2 regions of the Pseudoalteromonas sp. B62 genome follow, and region 1 is predicted to be linked to the other one. Evidence: predicted binding sites of a transcription regulator. Region 1 holds the regulator's gene; the other holds the start of a gene.

Region 1 (4,399 bases):
TAAAGCCGGGGTTCGCATCTTTTTTAACTGCAAAATCAGGTACCCACCAAGAGTGAATAACATCATCAGAAGTCATTAAAAATCGTACTTTTTGATTTATTGGCAGTACAAGAGGCTTATCAACCTCAAGTAAGTAGTTAGGGTTTTTATCTGCAAGATTCGCTATTTCATCTTGCGGGGTAGACAAAATAGAGTAGAACTCTACATCTTCGCCCATATATTCATAATGCCATTTCCATTGCGAACCCGTAATTTTAATAGTGAGATCAGCTTTGCTGGCATCTTCCATTGCAATAAGGGTTTTAGTGGCTGGTACTGCCATAGCAATTAAAATAACAAACGGAATTGCAGTCCAAAGTATTTCTACTTTAGTGCTTTCGTGAAATTGGGCAGGTACAGCCCCTTTAGATTTACGGTGATGAATAAGTGCCCAAAACATAATTGCGAACACTATCACCCCAATCACACAACATATTATAAATATGGTCATGTGCAGCTGATATACATTATTGCTTATATCGGTTACGCCTTTGCGCATATTGTATTGGCTGTTCGCCAAAACTGAGTGCGAAAAAACACATAATATAAGCCACAAGGTAGAGGTCAGTTTACCCATGTGACGGCTCCTTTGATGCTATTGCGAATGCAAAGCGAAGAGGCATACGGCTTAAACGCCAATTCGTTATTTTTATTTTTTTAGCCAATCTTATTTAATATTGATTGGTTTTGCTGCGCCAACAACGAGTTTGTGTATATTGTGTGTTCTCAAAACTAAAAAGCTGTGAGTTATTATTAGCTCAGCACATTAATAATTAGCTAAAAAACGAACAACAAGCAAGTTTTAGTATAAAAAACAATCAGGTGATATTGAGTAATTAATAAAAAGTCAGTAATCAACTAGTCAACAGGAAGTTCAAAATATGAGCAAAACAAAGGGGTTTAACGTATTCGGAGGGGGAAATATAAGTGCAAAAAAATTTACAGCTAAAATAATTAGTTGGCTGTTTACGTCATATTTTTAGTGCTAATGTTAAAACAAAAATGCGTGCTAAAAAGCACGCATTTATAAAAATAAATTAAAAACTACATCCAATCAGCGTTTCTTATAACTCCAACGGCTAAACCTTCTATATTAAAAGATTCATTTTCTAGATCAACTTCAATTGGCGAAAAGTCGTCATTCTCAGCATGCAATAATACTTTTCGGCCTGCTTTTTCAAACCGCTTTACGGTAACATCATCATCAACACGAGCAACTACAACTTGTCCATTTTCTGCAACTTGAGTTTTATGCACAGCTAACAAATCACCATCCATAATACCTATATCTTTCATGCTCATACCGTTAACGCGCAATAAAAAATCAGCAGCTGGTTTAAACATTAATGGATCAATTTTACAATGACTCTCAACGTGCTCTTGCGCCAAAATAGGCTCTCCCGCTGCGACTCGCCCGATAAGAGGTAAACCTAACTGTTCAGGCTCTTCTTCCTCAACAAGTTGAATACCTCGGCTTGCACCTGGTTTCATCTTAATAGCACCTTTTTTAGCAAGCGCTTTTAAATGCTCTTCAGCAGCATTGGCACTTTTAAAGCCTAATGTTTGTGCAATTTCAGCACGTGTAGGAGGCATACCAGTGTCTTTAATAAAAACTTTAACTAATTCGAGAATTTGAGCTTGGCGCTTCGTTAATGGTCGCATACAACTGGTTTTCCATACAGTACATTTAACTGTGAGTATATACAGTTAAATAAAAATCGCAAATTTAAATTACATTGATTGCTTGCTGTTAATAAATCACTTTTACACTTATGTAGAAACAACGACTGCTTACATAAAATAAACATTTGTATCTTTATATTTACGATTAAGGGCTAATTTGATGACAGCCACATGTTAATAAATTGAAAACAACTTATTAACATGTACACTTTATGTGTACAAACACTTAAAAGGATTATCAAATGAAAAAATATTCACCATTGTTTATTGGCTTATTGTTTAGCGGCTATGCGTATGCCCAAGTCCCACTTTTCGAAGTGCAGCACTCTAACTTTACGCAAAACATTAATAAAGAAGGTAATGCTCAATCTCAATTTGGACAACCGCTTTTCGAACTAAGCGCAAAAACCAATGCATTCTTTTTACCTGTTCAGGGAAGTGACATTGAATTTATCAAAAGTACAGCAAGTACATCAGCAACTGGTAACTTAATTTGGGTAGGTAAAAGCTTAGATGGTGACGAAGTAACACTGATAAAATCTACAAAGGGATTTCTGGTACGATAAAGGTAAATGAACATGTTTATAAATTGCAACCGAATAAACATTCTGGTCATAATTTTATTGAATTAGATCCTGCCAAGCAACCTGCTGAGCATGCACCCGATTATCAGCAATCTAGCAACACTATTTCAATCAGTGAACAAATTTTAACAGAACAAAGCTTCCAAACAGCTATGGCAACTAACGCGCAAAGCAATATTAGCTTACTCGTTTTATACACCCCAGCCGCAGAACAAAAATCTAGTGATATTAATAGCTTGATTGATCTTGCAATAGTAGAGACTAATCAGGGTTACCAAAACTCAGGTGTCAACGCAGTTGTTAGTTTGGCCCATGTAAGCCGAGTTAATTATACTGAAGCTACAAATTCAGGTACGGATTTAAATCGTTTAGCTACCAAAAACGATGGTTATATGGATGAAGCGCACACACTACGAGATCAATACGGTGCTGATGTAGTCATATTAATAAACGACGTTAACGGCTACTGTGGCCAAGCCAAAGCAATTGGTGCAAATGCTAACAGCGCATTTGCGATGGTTGATTATGACTGTGCAACCGGCTATTACTCTTTCGGTCATGAAATTGGTCATTTACAAGGTGCTCGTCATAACCCTGAAAACGATCCATCAACATCTCCTTATTCGTTCGGCCATGGTTATCAGCAACCTCAATCACAATGGCGTTCAGTAATGGCTTATAACTGCACAAATAACTGCACAAGAATCAATTACTGGTCAAATCCAAACAAATCATACAGCGGAAGTGTTATGGGAACTCCATCAAAACACGATAACGCTAGAGTCTTAAATTTAACAAACCCCACAATTGCAAATTTTAGATCTGCATCTAGCCCACCGGTAAATAACAATACACTGCAAAATAACCAATCTATCGTTGTTAGTGGTGATCGAAACAGTGAGCAATTGTTTACTTTTACAGTGCCAAGTGAAGCTGAGCAAGTCACATTTTCGACCTCTAATGGCACTGGGGATGTTGACCTACATGTAAAATATAATGCAATTGCAACGAGCAGTAACTACGATTGCCGACCGTATAAAAACGGAAATAATGAAAGCTGTAGCGACACCCGCACTGGTAATTACTCTATTATGATTAAAGGCTACAGTGCTTTTAGTAATGTCGAGTTAATAGCTAGTTACCAATAAAAGATCTGGCTAAGTATAAGCAAGTAACATTATGCTGCTTGCTTATATTTAGCCTAGGGCGATTTCTTCTTTACTGCTCGATTATATCAATAAACTACGATATCCCTATTATTACTTCTTACTATCCGCCTCACGCTATCTGGCTATAAATTTAGATCCACTTTTTTATTTTCATTATCTTAACTTTATGAAAATATAAGCCATATTTTTACTACTATTTTAAAAGGTAAGCTTATGAGTATTTGGTATCAACCTGTTACTTTAGAGTTTTGCAAACAGCTAGATGAGGGTATAAACGGCCAAGGTACACTAATGAAAACCATGGGAATTGAAATTACCGAAATTGGTGATGATTACCTCGTAGCAACTATGCCTGCCATACCAGCGCATCATAATCCAATGGGCATGGTGCATGGAGGAGCCAACGTAGTGCTTGCCGAAACAGTGGCAAGTTATGCAGCTAACTTCGTAGTCGACTTCACTCAGTTTTATTGTGTCGGACAAGAAATTAGCGCCAGTCACTTAAAAGCATCTCGTAATGGTACTTTAACAGCCACCGCAAAAGCGTTTCATATTGGTAAGCGTAGTTCAGTCTGGGAAATAAAAATTACTAATAGTCGAAACGAGCTTTGCTGCGTATCAAGAATGACCGCAGCCGTAGTAGAGCGAAGATAATTACTTACTGTTACTTTTCGATTGGGTAAATTGTAATTTCCATACCCGCACCAATAGCAGATATACGTAATAATGTATCTGCATCTAAAGCTTGGTTAAAACACTTAGGCGATGTGCCTGATTCAAAACCAATATCAAATGTTCTACGTGAACAACTTAGCCATTGCTTTAACGCATTACGCGAACACGATTCAATAAGCTCACAGATATGGTTAATTGCTTTATCTGGTGTACCTACTTCACCTGTAGCTTCAATGCGGGCTAACTGAC
Region 2 (4,399 bases), 1.3 Mb from region 1:
GAAATAACCTTTATTTCGCAATTATCTAGCAAAAGAATTTAAAGCCATTTCCGCTATTTAATAATGCGCTCAAGATATGCTTAAATATACAAGCAAAACACCATAAAACGCCTCATTTATTCAAAATCACTGCATAAACACTCAAAAAACTTAAACAAAACCTAAAGGTAATAGTAAAACTAATAGCGACAAGTAGTGCAAACTCAAACTTAATCACTAATTTTCATTAACTTACAAACAGAAAAAAACATTAATGAACAAGTTTTAAACAACCAGAAATTTCATTGCATTAGTTTTTATAATCCGAAATTATAAATTTTCTAGTTTGAATAATAAATATATATTGCGTATTATCTCCCCATACCGAGCTGGCACTGAGTGAAATAGCTTCATTAAGCAAAGTTCTTAGTAATAGGATATTTTATCGTATTACATTGTTTTACATTTTTAGGATAAAACCTAGTTGTGTAAAATGTAGTTCCCAAGATTACTTCCTTCAACTTGTTGTTTACCCGCATTTTTTGCGGGTTTTTTTTGCCAAAAAAATTGAAATCATTTAATACCAATTTACTTAATTGAGTAATCTATTTTGAGGTAAGAAAATCGTATCTATAACAAGGCAAAAATTTCGTTATTTAGTTGTTATCACTCATGCTCCTGCATTGCTCTGCATCCATGCAGTCGTATATCAGAAATTTTTAACACGGTTAACGTCAGATTCAACCCCTCTAATTGATTAAGTATTATTGCAAACTAAACAACACTGTAACAGCCTAATACGATAACGGCTATGCAATATACTCTATCTATCGAATAGCCCGCAGCATAGCCACGCAAGTCTTAACGCTCTGTGAATTAAGCGTTAACTGATTATATAGTGGGTAAAATTGTAATAACTTGGTTTAGAGTAACGATGTGAAAATATGGTGGGTAACATTATAAAATTAGGTATACGCGCTTGCTGTACATTTACTTATGCAAGCGCAAGTGATTAATTGAAATTTAGATTAAGTCGTCTTTTTTGGCATTAATCCAAAGTGATGGTATGCACTGTCAGAGACTATTCGCCCGCGAGGTGTGCGCTGAATAAATCCTTGTTGGATCAAAAATGGTTCTATCACATCTTCTATTGTTTCGCGCTCTTCGCCAATAGCAGCCGCTACATTGTCGAGCCCTACTGGGCCGCCCATAAACTTTTCAATTATAGCGAGTAAATATTTACGGTCCATATAATCAAAACCACTTTTATCTACGTCAATCATATCAAGGGCTTGCTTAGCTACATCGGCGTTTACTGTGCCGTCAGATTTTACTTGAGTGTAATCGCGTACACGGCGCAATAAGCGGTTTGCAATACGTGGTGTACCCCGCGAGCGCTGCGCGATTTCGGTAGCGCCATCGTCACACATTTCTAAATCAAGGTAATGTGCTGAGCGCCCTACTATGTGCGATAAATCTTCTACAGAATAAAACTCTAATCGCTGCACAATTCCAAAACGGTCACGCAGTGGCGATGTAAGTGAGCCTGCTCGTGTGGTTGCACCAATAAGTGTAAATGCAGGTAAGTCTAATTTAATAGAACGCGCAGCTGGGCCTTCACCAATCATTATATCAAGCTGGTAGTCTTCCATTGCGGGATACAGTATTTCTTCAACTTGCGGGCTTAGCCTGTGTATTTCATCGATAAACAGTACGTCGCCCTCTTCTAAATTAGTCAGTAACGCAGCTAAATCGCCTGCTTTTTCAAGTACAGGGCCTGATGTTGTTTTAATACTTACGTGTAATTCGTTAGCGACAATATTTGCAAGCGTGGTTTTACCAAGCCCAGGTGGGCCAAATATTAATAAATGATCGAGCGCTTCACCACGGGTTCGGGCAGCTTCAATAAAAATTTCCATTTGCTGCTTAACATGAGGCTGGCCTCTGTAATCGGCTAAAAGTTTTGGTCTTATTGCACGATCTATAGAGTCTTCATTTGTTTTTTCAGTCGCATCAATTAAGCGATCCGCTTCAATCATGGGTTACTCACAACATAGATTTTAAAGATTCTCTAATAAGAACCTCAGTAGACATATCGGGTTTACTTATCGATTTTACGGCTTTTTGAGCTTGTGGCAATTTATAACCTAATGCAAGCAGTGCCGATACGGCATCATCCGCTGCATTATTAGCAATTGTCGTATCGCTCATAGGCTCTATTACTGCGCTGTCGCTAAATGGCGTAAATAAATCATTACCCCAATCTTTTAGTCTGTCTTTCATTTCGAGTACTAAACGCTCGGCTGTTTTTTTACCTACACCAGGTAATTTAACAAGCGATGTTGAGTCTTCGTTATTTACACAACTTACAAATTGCTTTGCCGACATGCCCGATAAAATAGCTAAGCCAAGTTTTGGCCCTACGCCATTTGCTTTTAATAGCTCTCTAAACAAAGCACGTTCAACTTTATTATTAAAACCAAATAATAGTTGAGCATCTTCACGCACTACAAAGTGAGTGTAAACAATCGCATTTTCACCAATTTTTGGTAAATCGTAAAAACAGGTCATCGGCATTTGTACTTCGTAACCTACACCACTTACATCGAGTAATATTTCTGGTGGCTGTTTTTCGACTAAAATACCATTTAAGCGGCCTATCATAGTTATTTCCTTAAACGTCCTCTAACGGTTTTGCTTGCGCTACCCGCTAGTTTAATTAAATTTTGTTCTGAGTGGGCGTGGCAAATCGCAATAGCGAGTGCATCAGCTGCATCGGCCTGTGGCGTACCGGGTAGTTTTAAAATATTTTTTACCATGTGTTGCACTTGTGTTTTATCTGCGCCACCGTTGCCTACTACTGCTTGCTTAATTTGCCTAGCTGAATATTCAAATACGGGTAAGTCGGCCATTGCCGCCCCAACAATCGCAGCGCCTCTAGCTTGGCCTAGTTTTAAAGCTGAATCGGGGTTGTGCGCCATAAATACTTTTTCAATGGCAAAGGTTTCTGGCGAAAACTGCTCAATAAGCTGTGTAATGCCTTGGTAGATCATTTTAAGCCTAATCGGAAAAGGATGATCGGCTAACTTAATACAGCCACTGCCTAAGTATGTAAATTTAGAACTTTGATGGGCAACAACACCATATCCGGTCAAACGTGAACCAGGATCGATCCCTAAAATAATGGCCAAACAGCGCTCCATTGTTATTATTTTTAAATTACGCTAATAATGCCAGAGTACTGTATAAATTACCAGTACAAAGAAAAACAAAAATGCCCACAAACTAGGTAGGCATTTGAAGGAGCATGTTAGTTTAGCTTACCCTAGGGCACGCACTAATCCTTGGGTGTTTTGTTTAAGTGTTCGGGCAATCATTAAATAACCTAAACCTGCCACAAATACGCCGCCAGCTACCGGACCAATAATCCATATATGCGGGTGTAACTTACCTGCTAAATCAAACATTTGTTGCTGCACAATTAAAAGCGCTATGTCGCTAAAAAGTGCGGCCACTAAACCAGCTAAACCGCCTAGTAATAAAAACTCATACAAGGTCGCGTTTTTAATTAATCGGCTTTTAGCGCCAAGCGTTCGTAGTATGACAATTTCTTGCATACGCTCACCTAAACTAGCTTGCACTTGCGATATAAGTACAAGCGCACCACACAGCACAACAATTGCAAGTACAAAGCCAATGGCGAGTGATACTTGCGAAATAGTTGTTTGTATTTGCTTAACAAAGTTATCAATATCAATGGCTGTAATAGTAGGGTAAGTACGTAATAACTGGCTAAAGTCACGCTTTTGATCCGGGTTTATACGCACCGACGAAATATACGTTGCCGGAAAATCTGCAAGTACATCTGGGCTTAAAATAATAAAAAAGTTAGGTTTAAGCGTGGCCCAATTAACTTTGCGCACACTGGTGATTTTAGCGTCGAACGACTGCGAACCAATTAAAAATGTAAGCGTATCGCCTATCTCAACATCTAAACGCTCAAGCATCGACTCCTCTACTGAGGCTTCAGCCATCGCATTTTCACCAAACCACGTGCCTTGTGTTACTTCATTTTGGTCAGGCACATCTTTAAGCCATGTAAGGTTTAGCTCGCGGCCAATACCTGCACGTGCTTCTTCGTCTTTTTTCTCGTTGTCTTGCAGCGATACAGAACGTGCTACCAACTCGCCGTTTACCGCATTTACACGTCCACGAATAGTCGGATAAAACTCTGATACCTGAATATCTTTTTGTGCTAAATACTCATTAATTGGCTCAAGCTCATTTTGCGTAATATTAACTAAAAACGCATTAGGCGCATCGGCAGGAAGTTGCGATTGCCAATCAGATATCATGTCGTTTTTAAGTACCACTAAAAACAGCAGTAATTTAATCGCTAATGAAAAACTAATTAACTGTA

The links. Region 1 encodes LexA, which represses DNA repair genes until DNA is damaged. Its sites were predicted from a motif close to TACTGTATNNNNATACAGTA; they were not measured.
Region 2: ruvC (crossover junction endodeoxyribonuclease RuvC) is a predicted target of LexA. The motif match lies at 3,219-3,238, and genes of this name have one in related genera.

What each region holds. Positions count from the first base shown of each region.
Region 1 covers NZ_JARLVB010000002.1:1,164,576-1,168,974, reverse strand. Annotated here, with positions in the region: gene coxB (cytochrome c oxidase subunit II) at 1-616, opposite strand, end outside; gene lexA (transcriptional repressor LexA) at 1,084-1,701, opposite strand; gene P4S71_RS09880 (hypothetical protein) at 1,965-2,288, shown strand; gene P4S71_RS09875 (M12 family metallo-peptidase) at 2,312-3,454, shown strand; gene P4S71_RS09870 (PaaI family thioesterase) at 3,689-4,129, shown strand; gene P4S71_RS09865 (hypothetical protein) at 4,140-4,399, opposite strand, start outside.
Region 2 covers NZ_JARLVB010000002.1:2,474,724-2,479,122, reverse strand. Annotated here, with positions in the region: gene ruvB (Holliday junction branch migration DNA helicase RuvB) at 1,008-2,018, opposite strand; gene ruvA (Holliday junction branch migration protein RuvA) at 2,026-2,643, opposite strand; gene ruvC (crossover junction endodeoxyribonuclease RuvC) at 2,646-3,170, opposite strand; partial or broken gene P4S71_RS15710 (ABC transporter permease) at 3,300-4,399, opposite strand, start outside.